One region of the Arthrobacter sp. UKPF54-2 genome, then DNA from elsewhere that is predicted to be linked to it. Evidence: riboswitches for the same ligand, from Rfam matches in the RefSeq annotation. Region 1 holds a riboswitch; each other region holds the start of a gene.

What was found. Region 1 has a riboswitch for S-adenosylmethionine ahead of E7Y32_RS00305 (bifunctional o-acetylhomoserine/o-acetylserine sulfhydrylase). Riboswitches for the same ligand answer to the same signal wherever they lie in the genome.
Region 2: linked by a shared signal. The riboswitch ahead of E7Y32_RS06545 (DUF1737 domain-containing protein) and the one ahead of E7Y32_RS00305 (bifunctional o-acetylhomoserine/o-acetylserine sulfhydrylase) in region 1 are both predicted to bind S-adenosylmethionine.
Region 3: linked by a shared signal. The riboswitch ahead of E7Y32_RS10930 (aminotransferase class V-fold PLP-dependent enzyme) and the one ahead of E7Y32_RS00305 (bifunctional o-acetylhomoserine/o-acetylserine sulfhydrylase) in region 1 are both predicted to bind S-adenosylmethionine.

Annotation. Positions count from the first base shown of each region.
Region 1 is NZ_CP040174.1:62,395-68,113, reverse strand. Features, by position in the region: gene E7Y32_RS00330 (phenylacetate--CoA ligase family protein) at 1-387, shown strand, start outside; gene E7Y32_RS00325 (histidine phosphatase family protein) at 428-1,084, opposite strand; gene E7Y32_RS00320 (CPBP family intramembrane glutamic endopeptidase) at 1,165-1,956, shown strand; gene E7Y32_RS00315 (isopenicillin N synthase family dioxygenase) at 2,143-3,117, shown strand; gene E7Y32_RS00310 (VOC family protein) at 3,266-3,904, opposite strand; SAM riboswitch class IV at 4,127-4,242, shown strand; gene E7Y32_RS00305 (bifunctional o-acetylhomoserine/o-acetylserine sulfhydrylase) at 4,305-5,621, shown strand.
Region 2 is NZ_CP040174.1:1,445,823-1,451,541, reverse strand. Features, by position in the region: gene pabB (aminodeoxychorismate synthase component I) at 1-1,560, shown strand, start outside; gene cls (cardiolipin synthase) at 1,602-3,077, opposite strand; gene E7Y32_RS06550 (aminodeoxychorismate lyase) at 3,171-4,127, shown strand; SAM riboswitch class IV at 4,213-4,326, shown strand; gene E7Y32_RS06545 (DUF1737 domain-containing protein) at 4,364-4,648, shown strand; gene E7Y32_RS06540 (rhodanese-like domain-containing protein) at 4,645-5,055, shown strand; gene E7Y32_RS06535 (O-succinylhomoserine sulfhydrylase) at 5,056-5,719, shown strand, end outside.
Region 3 is NZ_CP040174.1:2,372,815-2,378,533, forward strand. Features, by position in the region: gene E7Y32_RS10915 (metal-dependent transcriptional regulator) at 1-463, opposite strand, end outside; gene E7Y32_RS10920 (Nramp family divalent metal transporter) at 474-1,769, opposite strand; gene E7Y32_RS10925 (class I SAM-dependent methyltransferase) at 1,876-2,634, opposite strand; gene E7Y32_RS10930 (aminotransferase class V-fold PLP-dependent enzyme) at 2,732-4,123, opposite strand; SAM riboswitch class IV at 4,158-4,271, opposite strand; gene hisN (histidinol-phosphatase) at 4,361-5,173, opposite strand; gene E7Y32_RS10940 (ribosome small subunit-dependent GTPase A) at 5,255-5,719, opposite strand, start outside.

The DNA of each region.
Region 1 (5,719 bases):
GGCGGACCCTGCGAGTGCGGCAACCCGCTGCCCGCCATCCGGGTGGCCGGCCGGCACGACGACGTCCTGCACCTGGAGGACGGACGCGGCGCCACGGTGAGTGTGCTGCCACTGGCCATCACCGCCCCGGTGGACGACGCGCCGGGAGTGCACCGCTGCCAGCTGGTCCAGACCGGGCCCGCGACCCTGCGGGTGCGGCTCCAGCCGGAGCCCGGCGCCTCGGCGGGCGCGGTATGGCAGGACGTGGCGGCGAAGCTGGCCGGTTTCCTGGCCGGCCAGGGCCTGGCGAACGTGGAGCTGGTCCGTGCGGAGGAGGCACCGGAAGAGAGCGGGCCAAGCGGAAAGTTCCACCAGGTGATCGCCCTCAAGGAGCCCCCGGCGGGCTAGGACGCCGTCGGCTGGAGGGCTTTGGTCTAGGAAACTCCGGCTAGAAGAACATCGGCGGCGCGTCGAGCACGGTCTCGTCCACCCGGCGCTCCTCCCACTGGCTGAACGGCTTGTCCAGTTCGTACTTGCCCTCCGCGGAGCGCAGCAGGGTGCGGATCTCGGCGTTGTCCGGGTTGTTCAGCGACTCGAAGTACTCCACCGACCAGTGGAACCAGCGCATGCAGAACAGCCGCATGGTCAGGCCGTGGGTCACGAACAAAGCGTTGGGCGCGTAGCTGGGCTTGGACCAGTGCCGGTACAGGGTCTCCATAAAGGAGGAGATCCGGTCGTAGACGTCGGAGCCGGACTCGCCCTCGCGGAAACGATAGAAGAAGTGCCCGTAGGCGTTGCGGAGCTCCTTCTGGTCCTCGATGTCGCCGGCGATCTGGAAGTTTGCCCAGTCCTGCTCACGCAGCCGGGGCTCCTCGATCACGCGCTCGGTGAGCGGGCCCAGCTTCAGGGCCTCCAGGGTCTGGTAGGCGCGCAGGTAGGGGGAGACGTAGACGCACACCTGCTGGCCGTCCAGCTGGCGCCGGAGCTGCTCGCCGGCGGCCGTGGCCTGCTCGACGCCGAGCGGGGTCAGCGGGATGCGGTAGTCGGGCACCCGGTTGTAGATGGAGGTGTCGGCATTGGCGGCGGACTGGCCATGCCGGATCATGAAGATTCTCCCGGGCGCGCTCACAGCCCAAGCATAGGCACGTGCAGTCAACATCCGGGAACGGCAGGCAAGATATAGGCATGTTGGTTCCCTCCCGCCGTCGGCTGCGGCTTGAAGTCTGGATCGTCCTGGGGCTTTCCCTCGGGCAGTCGGCGGTGTACTCGGTGGTGCAGCTGCTGGACAAAATGACCAGGGCGCCGCTGGCGCAGGGGACCTCGACGCTGAACCGCTCGCAGAGCAGCCGCGAATACTTCGACCTCACCTACCAGCTGCTGGACATCCTGTTCGCCCTGGTCCCCGTGGTGCTGGTGATCTACTTCCTCACCGAACACCGGCCCGCCGACCCGGCCGGGGGCACTTTCAGAGGCGGCACCGGTGCCTCGGCGTTCCGGAAACTCGGCTTCAACTTCGCCCGGCCCGGCAAGGACCTGCTCCAGGGCCTGGGCCTGGCCGCGCTGATCGGGATCCCCTCGCTGGGCCTCTACGCGGCCGGCCGCGCGCTGGGGATCACGACGGCGATCATCCCCAGCGCGCTGGACTCCTACTGGTGGACGGTGCCGGTCCTCATCCTGTCCGCGATCCGGCACGGGATCGTGGAGGAAGTGATTGTGGTGGGCTACCTGCTGGACCGGCTGGGCAAGTTCGGCTGGGGCATGCCGCTGGCGATCTTCGCCAGTTCCATGCTCCGCGGCAGCTACCACCTGTACCAGGGCTTCGGGCCCTTCATCGGCAACGCCGTCATGGGCGTCATCTTCGCGCTCATCTATACAAAGACGCGCCGGGTGATGCCCCTGGTGATCGCGCATGCGCTGCTGGACATCGTGGCCTTCGTCGGCTTCAGCCTGTTCGGCGAGGCAATCGGCCTGGGCTAGCGCGCGGGCACCGCCGGAGACCTCCAGGGGGCCGCAAGCAGAATGACTTATTTCGACACGAGACTCTCTCCGCAGCGGCCCGGTCCGTAACATTGGAGTTGTTACAGGCTCCGGCTTGCCAAACCCGCTGCAAAGGACTATGAGACGTTGACGCTCGAATCACTCCCCGTGTTGGATTTCTCCCGCTTGAGCGCAAGCCCGGACGAGGCCGCCCGGTTCCGGGATGACTTGCGCGACGCCATGCACGACGTCGGATTCATCTACCTGGCCGGCCACGGCATCCCGCAGGAACTCACCGACGCAATGCTCGATATCTCCCGCCGCTTCTTCGACCTGCCAGAGGACCAGAAGCTGGCGATCGAGAACGTGCACAGCCCCCAGTTCCGCGGCTACACCCGCGTCGGCGGCGAAATCACCGACGGCGCCATCGACTGGCGCGAGCAGATCGACATCGGCGTCGAACGCGACGCCGTCGAGCCCCGACCCGGCGTCGCCGACTACTGGAGGCTGGAGGGGCCGAACCTCTGGCCGGAGAACCTGCCCGAGATGCGCGGGATCGTCACCGAATGGACCGAGCGGCTCAGCGCCATTTCCCTGGACCTGCTGCGGGCGCTCGCCCTCTCCCTTGGGGCGCCCGAGGACACCTTCGACGCCGCGTTTGCCGCCCAGGCGTTCCCGATGCTCAAGATCGTGCGCTACCCGGGCGAATCCGATCCCGAACCCAAGCAGGGCGTCGGATCCCACCGCGACGGCGGAGTGTTGACCCTGCTCCTGGTCGAGCCCGGCAAGGGCGGACTCCAGGTCGAATACCAGGGCCAGTGGATCGACGCGCCCCAGGTGCCCGGAACGTTTGTGGTCAACATCGGCGAGATGCTCGAACTGGCCACCAACGGCTACCTCAAGGCGACCCTGCACCGGGTGATCTCCCCGCTGCGCGGCACCGACCGGATCTCCCTGCCGTTCTTCTACAACCCGGCCCTCGATGCGACCATGCCCCGGCTCGCTGTCAGCCCGGAGTTCCAGGCCAAGGCCCGCGGTCTCTCGGTGGACCCGACGAACAGCCCGATCCTGGAGACCTACGGGGACAACGCCCTGCGCTACCGGCTCCGCGCCCACCCCAACGTCGTCGAGGCCCACCACCCGGACCTGCTCAAGGCCTGAGGACGAGCGGCCCGCCAAAAACCCGGCCGCGCCCCGGGGTCGCATGAGGGGCGTCCACGGCGCCCAGGGGCTTAAGAGAATTCGGCCGCCAGCGGTGGGTGGCATCATTGGCACCCGCTGCTGGCGGCCGAAGTGTTGGCAGGAAACGTCAGATCGTGACGGCTCCGGAATCGGTTTCAAAGGTGACGGACAGGATCCCCGGCGTTCCGTGCGGAGCCAGCCAGTTCACGTCCACGTCCTCCAGCGGCTTCTCCACCGGTTCGCCCAGCCACTCGGTGACGCGTTCGGCCGAGCCGGCGATGGTGAGCGCGGACATCTTGACGTTGCTCGCGTAGGCGTTGGACGGGTGCAGTTCCGGATCGCCCTCCCACTTGAGCATGTAGGGTACCTGCGGGTCGGCGATCAGGCCCAGGATGCCGATCTGCTTCCAGATGAGTTCGCGGCCGTCCGGAAACTTGCGGTTGCCGTTGACGGCGGAGCGGCCCAGGCGTTCCTCGAAGGGGGCGAGGTCGTCCACCTCGACGCACCAGCCCATCCAGCCGCCGCCGGCTGCCGAGCGGGCACGCACGGCCTGGCCAAACGGCGCCTTGTCCGAGGCGGGGTGGTCCAGGACCTCCACAACCTCCAGGTACTTGTGCCCGGCGAGCGGGATAATCATGTTGCGGGTCCCGAATCGGGGGTGTACCCCGCCCTTGACGGCTTCGACGCCGAGGGCGGACGCAATACGTTCGGTGGTGGCCGCGAGGCCATCTTGTTCACAGGCGTAAGAGACGTGATCCATGCGCATGCCCTCATCTTGGCACTTTGTGATGGAGCTCTCAGCTTAGGGTCGCCTAACCATCGTAGGATGTCATTTTCGTGCGCTGGGTGGGCGCCCGATCCGCCCGGAATGCCGGCGGTTCCGCGGCGTCGGCGGGAGGTCCGCGGACACTCGGTGCCCCCGGCCGCCCGCTTTCATATTCGTCACAAAGCTATCCAGCGGCCGGGGCGGGTTCCTAGACTGAAGCCAGGTCATGAGCGCCAGCATCGAGCCCCGGCTTGCTGGCCGGCAACCCTCCTAACGCGGTGGGGTGCCCCGGGTGAAGACCTGGCCCTCCGGCGCCCGCCGGACGGCAAGCGCGGCGCCAGCGCCGGTCCGGCCCTCCGGGGGCAGGTCGGTGCGTGCCCAGTCCCGCAGGAGCACTTCAATGTCAAACGCCTGGTCCTTTGAAACCCGTCAGATCCACGCCGGCCAGGAGCCGGACGCCGCCACCGGCGCCCGGTCGCTGCCGATCTACCAGACGACGTCGTTCGTCTTCCCCAGCGCCGAAAGCGCCGCCAACCGGTTCGCGCTCGCCGAACTCGCCCCCATCTACACCCGGATCGGCAATCCCACCCAGGACGCTGTGGAGCAGCGGGTCGCGAGCCTCGAAGGCGGCCTCGGCGCGCTCCTGCTCAGCTCCGGCCAGGCTGCGGAGACCTTCGCGATCCTCAACATCGCCGAGGCCGGGGACCACGTCGTGGCCAGCCCCAGCCTGTACGGCGGCACCTACAACCTGCTGGCCCACACGCTGAAGAAGTTCGGCATCTCCGTGACGTTCGTGGAGGACCCGGACAACCTGGCGCAGTGGCGCGATGCCGTGCAGCCGAACACCAAACTGTTCTTCGGCGAGGTGGTCTCCAACCCCCGCCAGGACGTGCTGGACATCGAGGGCATCGCGCAGGTGGCCCATCAGGCCGGGGTGCCGCTGATCGTGGACAACACCCTCTCCACCCCGTACCTCATCCGGCCGATCGAGTGGGGCGCCGACATTGTGGTCCACTCGGCCACCAAGTACCTCGGCGGCCACGGAACTGCGATCGCCGGCGTGATTGTGGACTCCGGCAACTTCGACTTCGGCAAGGACCCGGAACGTTTCCCCGGCTTCAACACCCCGGACCCCACCTACAACGGCCTGGTCTACGCCCCGGACCTCGGGGCGGACGGGGCGCTCGGGGCGAACCTGTCCTACATCCTCAAGGCAAGGGTCCAGCTGCTGCGCGACCTCGGCTCGGCCGTGTCCCCGTTCAATGCCTTCCTCATCGCCCAGGGCCTCGAGACCCTGAGCCTGCGGGTGGAACGGCACGTCGCCAACGCCTCCCGGGTGGCCGAATGGCTGGAAGCCAGGGACGACGTCGAATCCGTCGCCTACGCGGGGCTGCCGTCCAGCCCCTGGTACGAGCGCGGCCGCAAGTACGGGCCCAAGGGGACCGGCGCCGTCGTCGCTTTCAACCTCGCCGGGGGAGCGGAGGCCGGCAAACGCTTCGTCGACGCCCTCGAACTGCATTCCCACGTGGCGAATATCGGCGATGTGCGCTCGCTGGTGATCCACCCGGCGTCGACCACGCACAGCCAGCTCTCGCCGGAACAGCAGGCGGTGGCCGGCGTCAATCCGGGGCTGGTGCGGCTGTCGGTGGGGCTCGAACACATTGACGACATCATCGCGGACCTCGACGCCGGCTTCCGGGCGGCCAAGGACGCCTGAGCGCCGCCGTCCCGGAATCTCCCCACCTTTGCGGGCACGACGCCGGGACTCGCCGGCACTTTGCGGCCACCCGCCGTACACGTCCCTCAAAGGTGGGG
Region 2 (5,719 bases), 1.4 Mb from region 1:
CGGGTCCTCAACCTTGCCGACGGCGCCGCCCCGGCCGAGGTGCTGCAGGCCCTCCAATACCTTCCCGCCGTGGCCCCGGCGCTGCTCCCGGAGCTCTCGGCACGCCGGGGGCTGCAGCTGGCGGCCGAGCGGATCGACGCCGCGCCCCACGCGGCCAGGCTCTTCGAACTGCTCTACGGCGGCTCGCCGAACGCCGTGTGGCTCGATTCCTCGCTGGCCGAGGGCGGCGCCGCCGCCGAACGCAGCCGCTTCAGCATCCTGGCCGACGACGGCGGCAGCTACGGCCAGTCCGTCCGGCACCGTTCGGGCCGGACCTGGGTGACCGTCGGCAACTCCACCGTGCAGACCGATGGCGGGTTTTTCCGCTGGCTTGACGGCGTGTGGGGCCGCCGAGCACTGCGCGCCCCTGAGGGCTACCCGTGCGAGTTCACCCTCGGCTGGCTCGGCTACCTCGGCTACGAACTCAAACGCGAGACCGGCGGCAGCAAAGTGGACGCCGCGACCCCGGATGCCAGCCTGATCTTCGCCGGCCGCGCCGTGGTCCTGGACCACCTCGAACGCACCGCGTGGCTGCTCGCCCTCGACACCCCGGATGCAGGCGAGTGGCTGGCCACGGCCCGCGCCGCCGTCGCGGCGGCGGAGCAGGTCCTCGGGTCCGCTGCCGGCGGGAGCAGCGGCGTCGGACCTTCGGCCGGGACCGCCCTGGACTTCGGCGCACGGGACTCCGAGGCCGCGTACAAGGCCAAGATCGCCGCGGCGCAGCACGAGATCACCGAGGGCAACAGCTACGAGGTCTGCCTCACCACTGCTCTGACCGCCACCGTGGCTGCCGGGGAGATCGACCCGTGGCAGACCTACCTGGCGCTGCGGCGCCGCAACCCGGCGCCCTTCGCGAGCTTCCTGCGGCTGGCGGACCTCACCGTGGCCAGCACCTCGCCGGAGCGCTTCCTGCGCATCTGCGCCGACGGCGCGATGCGGGCCGAGCCGATCAAGGGCACCCGCGGCCGGGACTCCGACGCCGCCCTCGACGAGAGACTGCGCCACGACCTCGAATCCTCGCCCAAAGACCGGGCAGAGAACATCATGATCGTCGACCTGCTGCGCAACGACCTCAGCCATTTCGCTGTGCCCGGCTCGGTGTCAGTCACCCGGCTGTGCGCGATCGAAAGCTACGCCACGGTCCACCAGATGGTCAGCACCATCGACGCACGGCTCCGGCCCGGGATGCCGCGGGCCGAGGCCGTCGCGGCCTGCTTCCCGGCCGGCTCCATGACCGGGGCGCCCAAGGTCAGCACCATGGCCATCCTGGACCGGCTCGAGGCCGCGCCGCGCGGCGTCTACTCCGGCGCGATCGGCTACTTCTCGCTCAGCGGCGCCACCGACCTCGCGGTGGCCATCCGCACCCTGGTGGTCGCCTCCGGCCCGGACCGCGACACCGTGAGCCTCGGCGTCGGCGGTGCGATCACCGCAGATTCCTCCCCGCAGGAAGAGTACGAGGAGATCAGGACCAAGGCCTTCGGGGTTCTTTCGGCGCTCGGCGCTGAGTTCCCCCCGGGCTAGGTGCATGCCTAAGCCTGAGGCCGCACCGGGGCCGCGGCGGGTTACTGCAGGGTGGCCGTGAGCCGGGCGACATTGTCCACGTACTTGACGCCCATTGGCCGCTTGACCCATTCCTCGAGCTTGAGCTCGCGCGAAATGCCCCGGTAGGTGTCCTCCACGGCGCGGATCCGCTGCACGATGTCCTCGCCGAGCAGCATCACGGAGACCTCAAGGTTGAGCGAGAACGAGCGCATGTCCATGTTGCTCGAGCCCAGCACGGCCACCTCGTCGTCCACCGTGAAGTGCTTGGCGTGCAGCACAAAAGGCGCCTTGTAGAGGTAGATCCGCACCCCGGCCTCCAGCAGCGCCTCATAGTAGGACTGCTGGGCGTGGTGGACCAGGAACTGGTCACCCTTCTCCGAAACGAACAGTTCGACGTCGACCCCGCGCTGGGCTGCCGTCGTCACCGCGTAGAGCAGCGAGTCGTCCGGGACAAAGTACGGGCTGCAGATCGAGAGCTTGTGCTGCGCCGAGTAGATCAGCGTGTTGAACAGCCGCAGGTTGTTCTCGGTGATGAACCCCGGGCCGCTGGGCACCACCTGGGCGGTGACATGGCCCGGGGCGGATTCGGGCTGGTGGGCCAGCTGGTGTTCCAGCGACTCATCCGTCTCACTGAGCCAGTCGGTGGCGAACACCACGTTGAGGGTGGTGACGATCTGGCCGCGCATGCAGGTCATCAGCTCGACCCACTCGCGGCCCACCTTGCGGTGCTTCGGGTTGTTGTAGGACGGTTCGATCAGGTTCTGCGATCCGGTGAAGGCCACCTCGCCGTCGATCACCATGATTTTGCGGTGGTTGCGCAGATCGGGCCGGCGCCACTGGCCGTGCACCGGCCGCAGCGGCAGCATGGGCCGCCAGCGGATTTTGCTCGCCTCGAGCCGTGCAATCAGCTTGCGGTACCCCTTGATGCGCAACGTGCCAAGGTGGTCGAACAGGATCCGGACCTCGACGCCGCGCTCGGCGGCGTCCTCCAGGGCCGTCAGCAGATCGTCGGTGACGTGGTCCGAGCTCATGATGTAGAACTCGGCGTTGACGAACGATTTGGCCTCCCGGACCGCCGCGGCCATTGCCTTGATGGAATCCGGGTAGCCGGGCAGCAGCTCCACGCTGTTGCCGTCCACCATCGGCAGCGAGCCGAGGGTCTTGTTCAGTTCCGCGGCGGACGCCACCCACTCGGGCCCGTCATAGTTGCTTTCAGCGGCGGCCAAGGCCGAGGTCCCGGCCCGCACCCGCGTGTTCACCGCCTCCTGCTGCGCGCGGCGGCGGCGGGAGAGCCGGAAGTTGCCGAACAGCAGGAACAGCACCAGGCCAAGGGCCGGCACAAAGAAGATGCCCAGCAGCCAGGCCATCGCGGTGGTGGGCCGGCGGTTGCCGGGAATGATGCCCAACGCCAGCACACGGATGACGAGATCAATCACCGTCAGGATCAGAATCACCCAGGACGGCAATATCCCGGTCAGCGGAAACGGCCACAGCACAGGCGTACCCCTCAAGCTCCAGACCCGCGGAACAGTTCCGGAACGGGCAACCCGCACAGCTTATCCCGCCGCGGGCCGCACTAAGCTGAAGGCATGACTGCCTCCGCCTCTGTTCCCGCCCCCGCCACGGTGCTGGTGTTCCTCGATCCCGCGCACGAGAACGGCCGGATCGCCGACTCGTCCCGGCCGCAACTGATGGCCACGGACCAAGGGGCCACCCGCGGCGACGGCGTCTTCGAGTCGCTGCTGGCGGTGGGCGGTACGCCGCGGAAGCTGCAGGCCCACCTGAGCCGGCTGGCCGGCTCCGCCCGGGCACTGGAGCTGGAAATCCCGGCCGAGGACGCCTGGCGCCGCGCGATCGGGACCGCGATCAGCGAGTTCCGCAGCCGGTCCGGCGGCGACGCCGACGGGACAGACGAACTGGTGGTGAAACTCCTCGCCACCCGCGGCGTCGAAGGCGCCGCCACCCCCACCTGCTGGGTCCAGGCCTCCCCGCCCCCGGCCGCCGGGCGCCAGCAGCGCGAGAGCGGCATCGACGTCCTCCTGCTCGACCGCGGCTATGACAGCGAGGTCGGCGAACGCGCGCCGTGGCTGCTGCTGGGCGCCAAGACCCTGTCCTACGCCGTGAACATGGCGGCGCTCCGCTACGCCCACCACCAGGGCGCGGACGACGTCATCTTCACCTCCGCCGACGGCAGGGTGCTGGAGGGCCCGACGTCGACCGTCCTGCTGGCGCACCTGGAGACTTCCGACGACGGCGCGGGCGGGGTCCGCACCGTGCGCCGGCTGATCACCCCGCAGCTGGACAGCGGCATCCTTCCCGGCACCTCGCAGGGCGCCCTGTTCACCGCGGCCAAGGCCGCCGGCTGGGAACTGGGCTACGGCCCGCTGGTACCCGCCGACCTCTACGACGCCGACGCCGTGTGGCTCATCTCCAGCATCCGGCTCCTTGCGCCGGTAAACCACATCGACGGCAAGGAAATCGGAACACCCGAACTGCGCCGGCAGCTGACGGCCGAGCTGAACGCGCTGTACGCCACGATCGAGTAAGGTCCAGGCGCCGGCGCGGGTCCGGTTACTTAACATGACGACGGCGGCTCTGCGGGCCGGCGTCGCGGGTGTTACGTTTTTGGTGAGTAATGAGACCCGGCGCCAAGCCCTGACTGGCCGGTCGGCAACCCTCCCTTTCGCGGCGGGGTGCCTCAGGTGAATACTCGGCATATCGAAATTCGAGCTGCAAGCGTGAAAGAAGGAGATCCGTCGTGCCTGACGCGTCCGCCCCCGCTGTGCCTGATACAGCAACCGCATCGTCCCCCGCCGGCGCCGAGGAGAAGCTGGCTTACCGCCTGTTCACGGGCCCCGACGACCGCGCCTTTTGCGAGCGCGTGTCCGCCGCGCTGGCCGAAGGCTACGTCCTGCATGGCAGCCCCTCCGCCACCTTCAACGGCAGCACCGTCATTGTGGCGCAGGCCGTGGTGCTGCCCGCCGCGATCGCCAGCGCCGACGCGGCCGTCGCGAACGCCGTGGACGAACTCGACGCCGTCGAGTTCGAGGGCGAAGGCCACGCGTGAGCTACGCCGGAGACTTGACCCCGCAGGAGGCCTGGGAACGGCTTGCGGCCGGCGCTGTCCTGGTGGACGTCCGGACCGAGGGCGAGTGGGCGCACATTGGCGTCCCCGACACCGCGGGCGGACGCCGGGAGCCGCTGTTCATCCAGTGGACGTTGGCCGGTGGGTACCCCAACCGGCAGTTCCTGGACCAGCTGCGGGCGCAACTACCGGACCACGACGGCGCCGACCTCATCTTCCTGTGCCGCTCCGGCGCGCGTTCCGTGGCGGCAGCCACCGCCGCCACGGCCGCCGGCTTCACCGCCTACAACGTCCTGGAGGGCTTCGAGGGCGAACCGGACGCCTCCGGCGCCCGCACCGTGAATGGCTGGAAGAACCGCGGCCTCCCCACCAACCCCGGAAAGCACTAAGTGGGCTTCAATCCCGACGCCCAGGGCTGGAGCCCGGATACCCAGGCCGTCCGCGGCGGGCTGGACCGCACCGGTTTCCAGGAGACCACCGAGCCGATCTTCCTGAACTCCGGCTTCGTCTACGAATCCGCGGCAGCGGCGGAGCGTGCCTTCACCGGCGAGGACGAGCGCTTTGTCTACTCCCGCTACGGCAACCCCTCGGTGGCCACGTTCCAGGAGCGGCTCCGGCTGCTCGAGGGCACCGAGGCATGCTTCGCGACCGCCTCGGGCATGTCCGCGGTGTTCACCGCGCTCGGGGCGCTGCTGGCCGCCGGCGACCGGGTGGTCGCGGCCCGCTCGCTGTTCGGCTCCTGTTTTGTGATCCTCAACGAGATCCTTCCCCGCTGGGGTGTGGAGACCGTCTTTGTCGACGGCCCGGACCTGGAGCAGTGGCGCGCCGCGCTCTCGGAGCCGACGACGGCGGTCTTCTTCGAATCCCCCTCGAACCCGATGCAGGAAATCGTGGACATCGCCGCGGTGAGCGGGCTGGCCCACGCCGCCGGCGCGACGGTCGTCGTCGACAATGTTTTTGCCACCCCGCTGCTGCAGCGCTGCGGCGACCTCGGCGCGGACGTGATCGTCTACTCCGGCACCAAACACATCGACGGCCAGGGCCGGGTGCTCG
Region 3 (5,719 bases), 1.2 Mb from region 1:
CGTCGAGCTCGCTCATCCGGTGCGCCGGCGGCATCAGGACCGAGCCGTCGGCGGCCGGGATCGGGTCACCGTGCGGGTCCCGGACCGGATTCCCCAGCTTGGCCGCCATCCGCTCGATGAAGGTGTCGGAGACGGCATGTTCCAGGAGTTCTGCCTCGTCGTGCACCTCGTCCCAACGGTAGCCGAGCTCCTGGACGAGGAAAGTCTCAATCAGCCGGTGCCTGCGGACCATCGAGAGGGCCAGTCGGACGCCGTCCCCGGTCAGGGTGACGGCGCTGTAGGGCTTGTGGTCCACCAGGCCCTGGTCCTTGAGCTTGCGGACCATTTCGGAAACCGAGGAATTGGCGACGCCGAGGCGCTGGGCCAGCTGCGTGGAGGTGATGGGCTTGTCCTGCCACTCCGTGAAGGAGTAGATGACCTTGACGTAGTCCTCGATCGAGGAGGAGGGCGGACTGGTCTTCACAGCCCCAAGCCTACCGTCCGGCGGCGCCGGTGAAGGTGAGCCACAGCAGCACCAGGTTCAGCGCCACCACAAGGACCACGCTGACGATGGCGGCCACACGCAGCGCCATCCCGTCGGCGAATTGTCCCATCAGGGTTTTGCTGCTGGTCAGGACAACGAGCGGGACCAGGACGAACGGGATCCCGAAGCTGAGCACCACCTGGCTGAGCACCAGGCCCCAGGTGGGGTCAAAGCTGACACTCAGCAGCACAACCGCCGGGATCAGGGTGAGCACGCGGCGGGTCATCAGCGGAATCCGGATCTTGAGCAGACCCTGCATGATGGACCCGCCGGCGTAGCAGCCCACCGAGGTGGAGGCCAAACCGGAGGCGAGCAGGCCGACGGCGAAGACCACACCGACCACCGGGCCGAGGTTGGCGGTGATGGCGGCGTGGGCGCCCTCGATCGTGTCCGTCCCGTCCTCGCCGCCGAGGGTCGACGCGGCCAGCAGCAGCATGCCGATGTTGACGATGCCGGCGACGGCCAGCGCCGCGACGACGTCCCAGCGGGTGGCCTTGACCAGCCGCGCGACGGCGTGGGGTGGGACATGGAGGTGCGGGTTGGGGCGGTGCCGGTCGCGGGAGAGCGCCGAGTGCACGTAGATGGCGTGCGGCATGACGGTGGCGCCGAGCATGCTGGCGGCCAGCAGCACGGTGTCGGGACCCTGGAAGCCGGGCACCAGCCCGGCCACCACGCCGCCGGGGTCGGGCGGGCTGACGACGAGGCCGGCCAGGAATCCCACGGTAATGATGCCGAGGAGGAAGATGATCACGAATTCAAAAGGCCGCTGCTGGTTGCGGCTTTGCACGGCGAGCAGGGCCATCGACATGCCGCCCACAATCACCGCGCCGAGGGGGAGCGGGAGGCCAAAGAGCAGGTACAGCGCGATCGCGCCGCCCACCACTTCGGCGAGATCGGTGGCCGCCGCCACGATTTCGGCCTGGACCCAAAAGGCGCGGCGCCAGAGCGGCCGGAGCCGTTCGCCCAGGACTTCCGGCAGGCTTTTGCCCGTGACGATGCCGAGTTTGGCGGACTGGTACTGGACCAGCACGGCCATAACGTTGGCGGCGACGAGGACCCAGACCAGGAGGTAGCCGTACTGCGCGCCGGCGGTGAGGTTGGCGGCCACGTTGCCGGGATCGACGTAGGCGATGGCCGCCACGAAGGCCGGGCCCAGCAGGCCGAGCAGAGCGCGGCGCCCGCCTCTGACCTTGCGGGCAGGCGGCGGAGCCCCGGGGCGGGGGTTGGCTCCGGTGACGTCCAGCACTGCGCGCTCCCTTGAAGTTCTGCTCGACGAAGTTATTGGTACCTGCACTTAAAAGTTAGGCTCACCGAAATCATAGGCGGGGGTGGGCGTGCGGTGCAATGCGGCGTCAGGCTTTGGTGGCGCGCCAGCTTTGGGTCAGATACGGGAGCCGCAGGACCTCGCCGTCGGTGTGCCCGAGGTGTTCGTGGAGGTACCAGTCGAGGTTGCCGAGCACTTTGGCCCGGGTGGCCCCGCCGGCCCGCAGGTAGTAGCTGCGGGACTTGGCCAGTTCCATGATGTCCTGCGTACCCACCGGATCCTCCCAGCGGGTGAGGTGGCTCTCCAGCCCGGTGAATTCGGGCCCCAGGGGCGGCGTGAAGTCGGGTTTGTGGACGTCCCCGGCGTGCATGATCCGGGAGAGCCGGTGCACCCAGGGCACGGAGGTGTCGAGCTGGTTCCAGATCAGGCCCAGCACCCCGTGCGGGCGCAGGATCCGCGCCGCCTCGGTGCTGGCCAGCAGTGGATCGCACCAGTGCCAGGCCTGGGCGACCGTGACCAGGTCAAAGGCCTCCGGTGCCAGGGACGTGTGTTCTGCCGCCCCCTCGACGGCGGTGACGTCCGGCAAGGCCCGGCGCAGCTGTTCGAGCATGTCCGGGGACGGATCCACGGCCACGGTCTGGAGCCCCCGTTCGACCAGCAGCGCGGTGAATTTGCCGGTCCCTGCGCCCAGGTCCGCCGCGTCGCGGGCGCCGGCGGGGATCAGCCAGTCGGCGGAATCCGCCGGGTAGCCGGGCCGGACCCGGTCGTAGTGCTCGCCGCCGTCCTGGAAGCTCTGGCCGAGCTCCTGCCGCCGGTGGTGCTGCAGTTTGGGGCCCCCGCGTGCCACGTACGATCTCCTTCGGCAGCTGTGGTGTGTACCTACCGAATTTACCGCACGGGGCCGCGGCGGGCCTCCCGGCTGGCCCTCGATGACGAACCGGACGCTAGTCCAGGGTGCAGGGGGCGGCGCCGGCGGTGCCCGGCGTGTTGGGCGCCCAGTGCGGGTAGCTGCGGGTGTCGTTGGCCGGGACCCAGCGGCCGGCGTCCACAACGTAGTCCCAGCCCAGGCCGCTGCGCCGCAGTTTCTGGAGTCCGGCGAGCAGCCGCTGCGCGTCGTCGAGCCGGGAGCCGAGGCCGAAGCTGGCGCGGAGCGAGCCGGCGGGCAGGCCGAGGCGCTTCAGCAGCGGGTGCGCGCAGAAGCGGCCGTCGCGCAGGCCGATGCCGTGCTCGGCGGACAGGTACGCGGCGACCAGGCCGGCGTCGTAGCCCGCAACCGAGAAGTTCACGACGCCGATCGTGCCCGGACCCTCGCCGCGGGCCGTGTCCTCGAAGATGTGGTGGACGCTCACGCCGTCGATCCGCTCAAGTCCTTCGACGAGGAAGGACCGGATGGCGTCCTCGTGGGCATGCCACTGCTGCTCGTCGAGGGCGGCGATGACTTCGGTGGCGCGGGCCAGCGCGGCGGCGCCCAAGACGTTGGGGGAACCGCCCTCGTGGCGGGCCGGGCCGGTGGTCCAGCTGACCGCGTCGAGCCGGGCGTCCCGCACGGCGCCGCCCCCGGCGAGGTGCGGTGTGCCGGCGTCGAGCCAGTCAGGGCGGCCGACCAGCACGCCGGCACCGAAGGGGGCGTAGAGCTTGTGCCCGGAGAAGGCGAGGTAGTCGACGTCGTCCGCGGTGATGTCGATGCGGCGGTGCGGGGCCAGCTGGGCGGCGTCGACGGCGATCCGGGCGCCGTATTCGTGCGCTAGTGCGGTGAGTTCACGGATCGGCAGGATTTCGCCGGTGACGTTGGAGGCGCCGGTGACGGCGAGCAGGCTCACGCCGCCGTGGGCGAGTTCCTCCCGCAGCCGCGCCAGCGTGCCGGCCAGGGTGCGGGCGGCGACGACGCTGCGGTGCGGGACGTTTTGCCAGGGCAGCAGGTTGGCGTGGTGCTCGATGTCGAGGTACAGCACCTCGCCGGTGTGCCGGCCCCTGGCGACGGGTAGGCAGCCGGCGAGCAGGTTCAGCGAGTCGGTGGTGTTCCGGGTGAAGATCACCGAGTCGTCCGGGCGGCCGCCGACGAAGCCGCGGACGATGTTCCGGGCGTTTTCGTAGACCGAGGTGCTGAGCTGGGAGGCGTAGCCGGCGCCGCGGTGGACGCTGGCGTAGTAGGGCAGGATCTCGTTCAGGTAGGCGGAGACCACGGACAGCGCCGGGGCGGAGGCGCCGTAGTCCAGGTTGGCGTAGCGGACGTGGCCGCCCTGGATCAGCGGGGCAAGGATTTCGGCGCCGGAGACCGCGGACAGCGGCCGGCGGGCAGCAACGGCGGGACGGGCAGGGGTGGTGGCAGTCGTCATGGGACCTCGCTCGGAAAGGACCCCGCTCACAGGGGATCCGCGCTTGCCGGGTCCGCTCCGGACCGGCCAGGTCGTCACCCGGGGCACCCCGCCGCGAATGGAGGGTTGCCGGCCAGCAAACCGGGGTTTCGCGCTGGCACTCGTGACCTGCTTCGAGCCTAGGACATGGCCCTCCGCACCGAAAAGGGAGGCCGGAATATGAAGCGCAGTGTTACGGCCGGCCTGGAGCGGGAGCGCCTAGAGCAGGTCGTCGAGGTCCGGGTTGAGGCGCTTGAGGACTTCCGAGTGCAGGATCGAGTTGGTGGCCAGGGCGTTGCCGCCGAAGGGGCCGTCCTCGCCCTCCAGCGAGGTGAAGCGGCCGCCGGCTTCGGTGACGATCGGCACCAGCGCTGCCATGTCGTAGAGGTTGAGTTCCGGCTCGCAGGCGATGTCGACGGCGCCTTCGGCCACCAGGCAGTAGGACCAGAAGTCGCCGTAGGCGCGCGTGCGCCAGACTTCCTCGGTGAGGCCGAGGAACTCGTCCAGGTTGCCACGCTGCTTCCAGCCGCCCAGGGAAGAGTAGGACAGGGACGCGTCCGAGAGCTGGGAGACGTTGGAGACTTTCAGCCGGGTGGCCGCGGCCAGGGAACGGCCCGTGTAGGCCCCGGCGCCCTTGGCCGCCCACCAGCGCTTGCCCAGGGCGGGGGCGCTGACGACGCCGACCACGGGCTCGCCCTCGTCGACGAGGGCGATCAGGGTGGCCCAGACGGGGACGCCGCGGACGAAGTTCTTGGTGCCGTCGATCGGATCGATGATCCAGCGGCGGGAGCCGTGGCCGGTGCTGCCGAATTCCTCGCCGAGGACGGCATCGCGCGGGCGGGAACGGGACAGCTGGCCGCGGATGGATTCCTCGGCGGCCTTGTCGGCGTCGGTGACGGGGGTCAGGTCCGGCTTCGTCTCGATCCGAAGGTCGAGCGCCTTGAAGCGGCTCATGGTCTGGGAATCTACGGAATCTGCCAGTACATGGGCAAGGCGCAGGTCATCGTTGTAGCTCGAAGCGGGTTGGCTCATGGTTCCAAGCTACCGGCAAAACCCGCCGGAGACCGGGAGGCCACGTCGCCGCCCGCCGAGGAGGCCCTGTCAGGAGGCCCGCTAGGAGACGCTGCCGAGTTCCTTGGTTTCCTGCGCCTCAAGCCGGGGGTCGGTGCCGAGCAGCCGGCGCAGCGACGCGAGCCGGGCCGGGCCGGACGGGCCGGCGTGGCCGCCCTGCACCCAGGCGTCCACCCCGCAGTTGACGGCGGCGGAGTCATGTTTGCAGCCGCGGTCGCAGTCTTCGGTGCCGGGCGCCAGGTCGGGGAAGGACCGCAGGATCCGGTCCGGGTCCACGTGGGCCAGGCCGAACGACCGGATTCCGGGGGTGTCGATGATCCAGCTGCCGGCGGGCGCGCCGTTGACTTTCAGCGCCAGCGCGGAGGAGGAGGTGTGGCGGCCGCGGCCGGTGACGGCGTTGACCCCGCCGGTGGCGCGTTCGGCCCCGGTCAGGGCGTTGACCATGGTGGATTTTCCGACGCCGGAGTGGCCGAGCATCACGGTGACTTTGCCGTCGAGGTGGGCGCG